DNA from 2 places in the Streptomyces sp. NEAU-sy36 genome. Region 2 is predicted to be linked to the other one. Evidence: riboswitches for the same ligand, from Rfam matches in the RefSeq annotation. Region 2 holds a riboswitch; the other holds the start of a gene.

Region 1 (5,461 bases), 1.6 Mb from region 2:
GGACTTCGGCGACTCGATCGAGGCCGTCAACGACAACGTCCGCGAGACGCTCACCCGTAACGACGCGGACGAGTGCTGGGACCTGTTCCGCAAGTTCACCAAGCGCTTCTCCTTCCGCGACGAGGGAGGCGCCGACGCCGTGCGCGCCCTGCTCGACACCTATGGCGGCACCCGGATCGTGCACGGCCACAGCCCCATCCCCTACCTCCTCGGCGAGGTCGGCTCCGAGGACGACGAGGAGGGCAGCGGCCCGGTCGTCGAGGGACCGCACGTCTACGCCGACGGACTCGCCATCGCGATGGACGGCGGAGTGACCATGGCCGGAAAGCTGCTGGTCCGCCAACTCCCCCTGGAGCACTGACCGTTCCTCCGGCGGGACTCGCCGCCGCGGAGTACGCGCAGGCCGGGACCCAATTTCCGGCAATCCCCTGTCATCACGCGCCGTCGCGGCTCTACCATCGGCTTATCCGTAGCAGGCTCCCCTCCGTTTCTGCCCGACGGCTCGCAGGTGTGCGGGCCCCAAGCCCTACGGAGCATCGGGGGATGCACATGAACAGCCTTCCGCAGCACCTGCGGAGCGAGGACCGACAGGAATTCGAACGGCTCCTCGACGAGGTTCTGCGCTCAGCACCACACCGAGCGGAACTGGCCGCCGCCGGACAGCGGCTCAGCCCCGCGCAACTGCGCACCATGGCCATCGCCGCCTCCGCGCTCATCACGGCGGCCGCGTCCGCCGAGTACGCGCACTACGTACGGATCCGCGACGAACTGCGCCGCCCGGAACCGCCAGCGACCCCGGACGACCCCGGCTCCAGCGGGACGGACCCGGCCGCCGGGCCCCACGGGGCGGGTGCCGTCGCGGTCGTCGCCGTCCTGGCCCCCCTCCTCTCCGCCACCGCGGCGGCGATATTCCTGCTCATCGGCTACATCCTGAGAAGCCTGGACCCCGGTCAGCCGCTGGCCGGCACCATGCTCACCGCCGGCTGGGTGTTCGGGGCCCTGACCGTGGCGGCGATACTCGTCGCCGCCGTCGGACTGCTGCTCACCGCGCTGCGCAACGGCGCCTCGCCCGAGTCCCGGGCCCGTGACGCCGCCGCCGAAGAGGTCGCCAGAGCGAGAGCGGCCTGGCAGGACGCCCTGCTGGAGCGCGGCATCCTGCCGTTCCTGCGGGAGGCCCTCGGCGAGCCCGGGCCGGCCGCGCCGCCCCGCACGGCCGCCCCGCGCGGTCGTATGCCCCGGCTGGGCTATGACCGCCCCGACTACACCAGCCCCGACTACGGCGGCCCGGAGCACCAGCCGGACTGACCCCGCCGAGCCCGCGGCGGGAGGGACGCACTCGCCGTCCACCGAGCCGGTGCCGACCGGCCCGTGCGGGCGGCGAGTCCAGCCTGTCCCGCTCAGTCAGCGATCGGGAGGTACACCCGGTTCCCCGAGGCCGCGAACTCCGCCGACTTCTGCGCCATCCCCTCCTCGATCTCGGCCCGGCTGCCGCCGTGCTCGCGGCGGATGTCCTGCGAGATCTTCATGCTGCAGAACTTCGGACCGCACATCGAGCAGAAGTGCGCCGTCTTGGCGGGCTCGGCCGGCAGGGTCTCGTCGTGGAACTCGCGGGCCGTGTCCGGGTCGAGGGCCAGGTTGAACTGGTCCTCCCACCGGAACTCGAAGCGCGCGTCCGACAGCGCGTCGTCCCACTCCTGCGCGCCCGGGTGTCCCTTGGCGAGGTCGGCCGCATGGGCGGCGATCTTGTAGGTGATGACGCCGGTCTTGACGTCGTCCCGGTTGGGCAGGCCCAGGTGCTCCTTGGGCGTGACGTAGCAGAGCATCGCCGTCCCCCACCAGGCGATCATCGCGGCGCCGATGCCGGAGGTGATGTGGTCGTACGCCGGCGCGATGTCCGTGGTCAGCGGGCCGAGCGTATAGAACGGAGCTTCATCGCAGATCTCCTGCTGAAGGTCGATGTTCTCCTTGATCTTGTGCATCGGGACGTGCCCGGGGCCCTCGATCATCGTCTGTACGTTCAAACGCCTGGCGATCCGCCCGAGTTCCCCGAGTGTGCGCAGTTCCGCGAGCTGCGCCTCGTCGTTGGCGTCGGCGATGGAGCCGGGCCGCAGACCGTCGCCCAGCGAGTACGTGACGTCGTAGGCGGCGAGGATCTCGCACAGCTCCTCGAAGTTCTCGTAGAGGAACGACTCCTTGTGGTGGGCCAGGCACCACGCGGCCATGATGGAGCCGCCGCGCGAGACGATGCCGGTCTTGCGGTTGGCGGTGAGCGGCACGAACGGCAGCCGCACGCCCGCGTGGACGGTCATGTAGTCCACGCCCTGCTCGGCCTGCTCGATGACCGTGTCCTTGTAGATCTCCCAGGTGAGTTCCTCGGCCCTGCCGTCGACCTTCTCCAGGGCCTGGTAGAGCGGCACCGTGCCGATGGGCACGGGGGAGTTGCGCAGCACCCACTCGCGGGTGGTGTGGATGTTGCGGCCGGTGGAGAGGTCCATGACCGTGTCGGCGCCCCAGCGGGTCGCCCAGGTCATCTTCTCCACCTCCTCCTCGATGGACGAGGTCACCGCGGAGTTGCCGATGTTGGCGTTCACCTTCACCAGGAACCGCTTGCCGATGATCATCGGTTCGATCTCCGGGTGGTTGACGTTGGCCGGCAGTACCGCGCGGCCCGCCGCGATCTCCTCGCGGACCACCTCGGGGGAGACGTTCTCCCGAAGGGCCACGAACTCCATCTCCGGAGTGATCTCCCCCCGACGCGCATACGCGAGCTGCGTCACCGCCTGCCCGCCATGGCCCCGCCGGGGCTGACGCGGGCGTCCCGGGAAGACCGCGTCCAGGTTGCGCAGCCCGCCGCGCGGCGAGGTGTGCTTGATCCCGTCGTCCTCCGGGCGGACGGGACGGCCCGCGTACTCCTCGGTGTCGCCGCGGGCGATGATCCAGTTGTCCCGCAGCGGCGCCAGGCCCCTGCGGACATCGGTGTCGACGTGCGGATCGGTGTACGGGCCCGATGTGTCGTACAGCGTGACCGACTGCCCGTTGGTGAGGTGCACCTGACGGACCGGCACGCGCAGATCGGGGCGCGAACCCGCGACATACGCCTTGTGCCAGCCGATGGACTTCCCGGCCTCCTCGGACATGTCGTCCTGGACGGAGGCAGGCGTGCGTGCGTCCTTGTTGGTCATGAGACCTACTCCCTACGCCGGCATTACCCGGTAACAGGTTCGGCGGTCGACGCAGCGGTATCCGTCGGTCCGACGCCTCCCGTGGAACATCGCTCGTTCCACGTGAAACATCGCCTCTACGGAGGTCAGCGCCCTCTCAGCCCGGTGCTCCGAGCTCCCGCGTGTGCAAAGGTGCCTCCACGCTAGCGCCATCGATGGCGCGATGAACAGTGGGCCTCCCCGGTTCTTGCGATGATCTGGCGATGACCAGGATGGAGCAGCACCCGCGCCGGCCGTCCGGCCCACGCCCGCCCGACGGCTCGGACCACCCGGGACCTGACCACCCGCACCGCCACGTCCACGCCGCCCCCCGCGGCCCCTCCCCCGGTCACGGCCACGGACACGGACACGGGCCCGCGGCGCCCGTGTCCCGGCATCTGCGCAAGGTGATCGCCGCGGTCCTGGTCCCGTTCGCCGCGGCGGTGGTGGTCGGTCTGGTGGTGCTCTGGCCCGGTGGCGCCCCCTCCCACAAGCACAGCGGCGTCGGTTTCGACCGGCAGACCCAACAGGCCACCGTCACCCGGGTGGTGGCGGTCGACTGTGCCTCGGTGCACGCCTCGGGCGGAGCCCCGGCCGCCGATCCCTCCGCCACCGGCGGCTCTCCGCCGGGGCGGCAGTCGGGCGGCACCTGCAAGAAGGCGACCGTCCGGGTCGACACCGGCAGGGACAAGGGCCGTACGTTCACCGAGATCGTGCAGCCCGACCAGCCCCGGCAACTGCACCAGGGCGAACAGGTGGTCGCCGCCTACGAGCCCACGGCGCCGAGGGACCTTCAGTACTCGGTGACCGATGTGAACCGCACGTTCCCGGTGGCGCTGCTGGCGGGCGTCTTCGCGCTCGCCGTCGTGGTGGTGGGCCGCATGCGCGGTGTGCTGGCCCTCGTCGCCCTCGCCGTGAGCTTCCTGGTGCTCAACCAGTTCGTCCTGCCCGCGATCCTTCAGGGCTCCAACCCGCTCCTGGTGGCGGTGGTGGGGTCGAGCGCCATCATGCTGATCGCCCTGTACATGTGCCACGGCCTCTCGGCCCGTACGTCGGTTGCGGTCCTCGGCACGCTGATCTCCCTGTCGCTGATCGGCCTGCTCGGCGCGCAGTTCATCGGGTGGGCGGCCCTCACCGGCAACACCGACGACAGCACCGGTCTGATCCACGGGCTGTACCCGAAGATCGATATGAGCGGTCTGCTGCTGGCCGGGGTCATCATCGGTTCGCTCGGGGTCCTGGACGATGTGACGGTGACCCAGACCTCGGCCGTGTGGGAGCTGCACGAGGCCAATCCGTCGATGGGTCCGCGCGGCCTGTACCGAGCGGCCATCCGCATCGGCCGCGATCACATCGCCTCCGTCGTCAACACCCTCGTGCTCGCCTACGCCGGCGCCGCGCTGCCGTTGCTGCTGCTGTTCTCCATCGCGCAGAGCGGCGTGGGAACGGTGGCCAACAGCGAGCTGGTGGCCGAGGAGATCGTGCGCACCCTGGTGGGCTCCATCGGCCTGGTGGCCTCGGTGCCGGTCACCACCGCGCTGGCCGCCCTGGTCGTGGCGTCCGACCGGCGGGGACCGGGCACGGGGGCCGCCACGGGCGCCCGGCCCGCTGCGGCGAGAGGCGGCCGGGGTCGACGCCGCAAGCGGTGAGCCGGGCTCGGCCCCCGGGCAGGCCCCTCGTGCCACCGTGAGAAGTGCGGTTCGCCGTGCCCGCAGAAGCGTTCCTGCACTGTTCCGTGCGACGCGGCGGAGCAGCGGCGCCCCGTTTCGCGGTGACTCAGCCCGCGCTCTGCTCCTCGGCCAGGATGCGGTCCAGCGCCTCGTCGAGGTGCGCGTCGAAATCGGCCAGCGCCCCCTCCTGCCCGAGCGGCACCAGTTTGTCCGTACGGTCGAGGAAGGCCACGAGCGGCGAGGCGGACGAGCGGAACAGAGCCTGGTCGCACCCGACCTGAAGCCGGATCAGGACCTCGCCGAGCACCTCGGCCTCGACGGGGGAGATGCGCACATCGCCCTCCCCGCACGGCCGCCCGACACCGTCGATCAGCAGCTCCCGCCCGAAGACCCAGGTGACCGGGGCGTCGCCGGGCAGATGGAAGGTGAGCCGCACGGCGTAGGGATCGCCGGTCTCGTAGCGCAACTCCACCGGAATACGGAAGGAGAGCTCCTCCGAGACGAGAAAGCTCATCATGACCTCTGCCTGTACGGACTCGCGCATCGCCTACCCCGTCGTATGACTTCGACTGGCCGGGTTTGATCCCTCTG
Region 2 (5,461 bases):
TCGGCGACCTCCAGGTCCACCGCGTCCAGCACGGCCCGACCGCCGAAGCGCACGGTCGCACCCTGGAGACTCAGCATCAGAACTCCCCCGTCCGGTCGGTGCGCAGCCGCTCCAGGATGAGCAGGGCGGCGGCGCACACCACCATCAGAATGGTCGAAAGGGCCATCGCCTGGCCGTAGTTGAGGTCACCCGGGCGACTGAGCAGCCGGGCCACGGCGACCGGCAGGGTCGGGTTGTCGGGCCGGGCGATGAACACGGTCGCCCCGAACTCGCCGAGCGAGACGGCGAACGCGAACCCGGCCGCGACCAGCAACGCCCGCCGCACCAGCGGCAGATCGACCTCCCGCCACACCTGCCAGGGCGAGGCGCCGAGCACGGCCGCCGCCTCCCGCAGGCGGGCGTCCACCGCGCGCAGCACCGGCAGCATGGTGCGCACGACGAAGGGGGCGCCGACCAGGGCCTGGGCGAGCGGCACCAGGATCCAGGACTGGCGCAGGTCCAGCGGCGGCTTGTCGAGGGCGATCAGGAAACCGAAGCCGACGGTCACGGCGGAGACGCCGAGCGGCAGCATCAGCAGCGCGTCGAAGCCCCGCACCAGCCGGCCGGCGTCCCGGCGGGCCAGCGCCGCGGCGGCGAGGGCGCCGACGACCACGGCGATGGCGGTGGCGGCGACGGCGTACTGGAGCGAGGTCCACACCGCGTGCACCGGCGCCACCAGGAACGTACCGCCGTCGGTGCGGGTCAGCGCCCGGTAGTAGCCGAAGCCGGGGGCGTCCAGGGAGCGCCGGACCAGCACGGCGAGCGGCAGCACCAGGAGCAGCGCGATGGTGAGGAGGACGCCGGCGAGCAGCGCCCGCTGTCCGGCGCCGCGCGGCCGGCGGGCGGTCACCTTGGGGTCGACCAGGCGCAGAGCGGTCTCGCGGCGCCGTACCGTCCAGGCGTGCACGGCGAGGATCGCGCCGACCGCGGCGAACTGGACGAGGGTGAGGACGGCGGCCGTGGACAGGTCGAAGACCTCGGAGGTCTGCCGGTAGATCTCCACTTCGAGGGTGGAGAAGGCGGGGCCGCCGAGGATCTGGACCACGCCGAAGGAGGTGAAGGTGAACAGGAAGACCATCAGCGCGGCGGCGGCCACCGCGGGCGCGAGGGCGGGCAGCGTCACCTGGCGCCACGCCCGCAGGGGTGAGGCGCCGAGCATCCGCGCGGCCTCCTCCTGCCGGGGGTCGAGCTGCGCCCAGAGCCCGCCCACGGTGCGCACGACCACCGCGTAGTTGAAGAAGACGTGCGCGAGCAGGATCGCCCACACCGTGGTGTCCAGTCGTACGCCCCACAGGTGGTCGAGCAGCCCGCCGTGGCCGACCAGCGCCAGGAAGGCGCTGCCGGCGACGACGGTGGGCAGCACGAACGGGACGGTGACGACGGCCCGCAGCACCTGCTTGCCGGGGAAGTCGAGGCGGGCGAAGACGAACGCGGCGGGCAGCGCGAGCAGCAGGGTGAGCGCGGTGGAGGCGAGCGCCTGCCAGCAGGTGAACCAGAGCACGTGCCGGATGTCCGGCTGGGCGACCACGTCCGCGATCCGCCCGAACCGCCAGCCGCCGTCGGCCCTCAGCCCGCGCGCCACGATCGCGGCGACGGGCCAGGCGAAGAACACGGCGAAGAACGCGACGGGCAGGGCCAGCAGCCCCAGCCGCGCCGCGCTCCCGCGCGACCCCCGCCTGCGGGTGGTCACTTCAGTACGAGCGACGTCCACGCCTTGACCCACTGATCACGGTTGGCGGCGATCTTGTCGGGCGCCATGGTCTCGGGGTGCTCGGCGGCCGGACCGTACGCGGTGAAGTCGGCGGGCACCTTGGCGCCGGCCACGACCGGGTAGACGAACATGTTCAGCGGCATGTCCTCCTGGAACTCCTTGGAGACCAGGAAGTCGAGGAACGCCTTGGCGCCCTTGGGGTTCTCGGCGTTGGCGAGCAGCCCGGCGAACTCGACCTGCCGGAAGCAGGTGCCGCTCGCCACGCCGGTCGGGGCGGTGGCGGGCCGCTTCTTGGCGTAGATCACCTCGGCGGGCGGCGAGGAGGCGTACGACACGACGAGCGGCCGGTCGCCGCCGGCCTTCCTGCCCTCGGAGGACCCGGAGAACTCCTGGTAGTAGGCCTGCTCCCAGCCGTCGACGACCTTCACGCCGTTGGCCTTGAGCTTCTTCCAGTAGCCCGGCCAGCCCTGGTCCCCGAACTGCGCGGCGCTGCCGAGCAGGAAGCCGAGGCCGGGCGAGGAGGTGGCCGCGTTCTCGGTGACGAGGAGGTTCTTGTACCGCGGCTCGGCCAGGTCGGCGAAGGACCGCGGAGGCGCGAGGTGGTGCCGGTCGAAGTAGGCCTTGTCGTAGTTGACGCAGATGTCGCCGTAGTCGACGGGCGTGACGCGGTGCTTGGCCCGGTCCAGCTGGAACTGGGCCCCGACCTTGTCCAGGCCCTTGGCGGTGTACGGCTGGAACAGGCCGTTGTCGAGGGCGCGGGACAGCAGGGTGTTGTCGACGCCGAAGAGGACGTCGCCCTGGGGGTTGTCCTTGGTCAGGATGGCCTTGTTGACGGCCTGTCCGGCGTCGCCGTCCTTGAGGACGCGGACCTTGTACCCGGACCGCTTCTCGAAGTCCTTGAGCACGCTCTTGGACACGGCCCACGAGTCGTGGCTGACGAGCGTGACGGTCTTGGAGTCCGCGGCGCTCTGCCCGGTCGAGCCGCACGCGGACAGCGTGACCAGGCCGAGCCCGACCGCCGCGGCCACGAAGGTCTTCTTGTGCACTTGATGGTCCTCCTGGGTTGGCCAGGAAGAACGCGGCCCTGTCCGGAATGTCCGGACAGGGCGCAACAGCTTGAGTAGTGACCGAACTTCCTACCCAGAATGACCTGGGCGAGGTTCAGAGGGTCTGCGGCCTGACTGCCGCACTCTCAGCGCTGTGGCGCTCCCCTGTCGGAATATGAAGATGTGATGGAACGGGCCCAGATTACCGCTCGGTGGCCGCGAGCTGGCCACACGCTCCGTCGATCTCCTGTCCACGGGTGTCCCGGATGGTGACGGGCACACCGTGCGCGGCGATCGCCTCGACGAAGGCCTTCTCGTCCTCCGGCCGGGAGGCGGTCCACTTCGAGCCCGGAGTGGGGTTCAGCGGAATGAGGTTCACGTGCACGGGCCGGCCCTTGAGCAGCCGGCCGAGCCGGTCGCCGCGCCAGGCCTGGTCGTTGATGTCGCGGATTAGCGCGTACTCGATCGACAGCCGGCGCCCGCTCTTCTCGGCGTACTCGAACCCGGCGTCCAGCACCTCGCGCACCTTCCACCGCGTGTTCACGGGGACCAGGGTGTCGCGCAGCTCGTCGTCCGGGGCGTGCAGCGAGATGGCCAGCCGGCACTTGAAGCCCTCGTCGGCGAACCGGTGGATGGCCGGCACCAGCCCGACGGTGGAGACGGTGATCCCGCGCTGCGACAGCCCGAGCCCGTCCGGCGCCGGATCGGTGAGGGCGCGGATGGCTCCGACGACCCGCTTGTAGTTGGCGAGCGGCTCCCCCATCCCCATGAAGACGATGTTGGACAGCCGCGCGGGCCCGCCGGGCACCTCCCCGTCGCGCAGCGCGCGCATCCCGTCCACGATCTGGTGGACGATCTCCGCGGTGGACAGGTTCCGGTCCAGCCCCGCCTGCCCGGTCGCGCAGAAGGGACAGTTCATCCCGCACCCCGCCTGCGAGCTGATGCACATGGTCACCCGGTCCGGGTACCGCATCAGCACGGACTCCACGAGGGTGCCGTCGAACAGCTTCCACAGCGTCTTGCGGGTGGTGCCCTCGTCGGTCGACAGATGCCGGACGACGGTCATCAGCTCCGGGAACAGCGCCTCGCGCAGCTTCTCCCGCGAGCCGGCCGGAATGTCCGTCCACTGCTCCGGGTCGTGCGCGTACCGCGCGAAGTAGTGCTGCGACAGCTGCTTGGCACGGAACGGCTTCTCACCGATCCGGGCCACCGCTTCCTTGCGCTCGGCAGGCGTGAGATCGGCAAGGTGCCGCGGCGGCTTCTTGGCTCCGCGCGGCGCGACAAAGGTGAGTTCTCCGGGCTTGGGCATGGTGGTACCAGTGTCGCAGATCCACCGAGGTGGCCCGGGGCCCGGCGGTCGCCGGGGCCGGCGGCGGGCCGGGCGCCCCTGCCTTTTGACTTCGAGTACTTGAAGTTCCTACGGTCGACGAAGTGAGTGCACGAACCGCCCAGCGCACATACACGATCAAGGAAGTGGCCGTCCTGACCGGGCTTCCGGCCAGCACGCTGCGCTACTACGAGTCGATCGGGGTGATCGCCCCGATCAGTCGCGGTGCGAGCAGCAAGCACCGGATCTACGACGAGGACGACCTGGACCAGCTGATGTGGGTCGCCTGCCTGGCCGCCACCGGCATGTCGGTGAGCGACATGCGGCAGTACGTGGCGAACGGGCAGCTCGGGCCCGCCGCCGCGGGCGAGCAGATCGAGCTGCTCGCGGAGCAGGAGCGGCGGCTGGCACGCGAGGCCGAGTACATCGCCCTGCGCCGGCGGTACGTCCGCCTGAAGATCGACTACTGGGGAGCGGTCCAGTCGGGCGACGACGCCCGCGCCCGGACGCTGTCGGAACAGGCGCGCACGCTCGCCGACGAGCTGAAGCGGGCCAGGAAGCAGTAGCCCCGCCGCGCGCCGCGCGGTCCCGCCCGGCTGCCCGCCGGACGCGGGCGCGGCCGCCGCGTGCGCACTCACACGCCCCCACCCACCCCACACCCCCCACGACACCGAAGACGAAGGAACGCTTCTTCATGCGCGTCAACGCCTACGCCGCACCCGCCGCCGGTCAGCCCCTTACCCTCACCACCATCGAGCGCCGGGACGTCGGACCCAACGACGTACTGATCGAGATCGAGTACGCCGGCATCTGCCACTCCGACATCCACACCGTCAACGGCGACTGGGGGCCGCAGCCCTTCCCGGTCGTGCCCGGCCACGAGATCGTCGGCATCGTCACCGAGGCCGGATCCGCCGTCACCCGGCACCGCGTGGGCGACCGCGTCGGCGTCGGCTGCATGGTCAACTCCTGCGGCGAGTGCGCCAACTGCCAGGCCGGTGACGAGCAGTACTGCGTCAAGGGCATGGTCCCCACCTACGCCGGCACCGACCGCGACGGCACCACCACCCAGGGCGGCTACTCCACCCACGTCGTCGTCGACGCCGACTACGTCCTCTCGGTCCCCGAGAGCCTCGACGCGGCCGCCGCCGCACCGCTGCTCTGCGCCGGCATCACCACCTACGCCCCGCTGCGCCGCTGGGGCGCCGGCCCCGGCAAGAAGGTCGCCGTCGTCGGGCTCGGCGGCCTCGGCCACATGGCCGTCAAGATCGCCCACGCCCTCGGCGCCGAGGTGACCGTGCTGTCGCAGTCGCTGAAGAAGCGGGAGGACGGCCTCCG

The links. Region 2 has a riboswitch for thiamine pyrophosphate ahead of HZZ00_RS29080 (thiamine ABC transporter substrate binding subunit). Riboswitches for the same ligand answer to the same signal wherever they lie in the genome.
Region 1: another riboswitch for thiamine pyrophosphate. It lies ahead of thiC (phosphomethylpyrimidine synthase ThiC); the one in region 2 lies ahead of HZZ00_RS29080 (thiamine ABC transporter substrate binding subunit).

What each region holds. Positions count from the first base shown of each region.
Region 1 is NZ_CP058977.1:8,270,892-8,276,352, forward strand. It holds gene HZZ00_RS36465 (metallophosphoesterase) at 1-361, shown strand, start outside; gene HZZ00_RS36470 (hypothetical protein) at 544-1,305, shown strand; gene thiC (phosphomethylpyrimidine synthase ThiC) at 1,398-3,182, opposite strand; TPP riboswitch at 3,175-3,353, opposite strand; gene HZZ00_RS36480 (YibE/F family protein) at 3,425-4,849, shown strand; gene HZZ00_RS36485 (SsgA family sporulation/cell division regulator) at 4,977-5,414, opposite strand.
Region 2 is NZ_CP058977.1:6,697,815-6,703,275, forward strand. It holds gene HZZ00_RS29070 (ABC transporter ATP-binding protein) at 1-77, opposite strand, end outside; gene HZZ00_RS29075 (iron ABC transporter permease) at 77-1,678, opposite strand; gene HZZ00_RS29080 (thiamine ABC transporter substrate binding subunit) at 1,726-2,796, opposite strand; TPP riboswitch at 2,866-2,973, opposite strand; gene rlmN (23S rRNA (adenine(2503)-C(2))-methyltransferase RlmN) at 2,999-4,105, opposite strand; gene HZZ00_RS29090 (MerR family transcriptional regulator) at 4,228-4,689, shown strand; gene HZZ00_RS29095 (NAD(P)-dependent alcohol dehydrogenase) at 4,818-5,461, shown strand, end outside.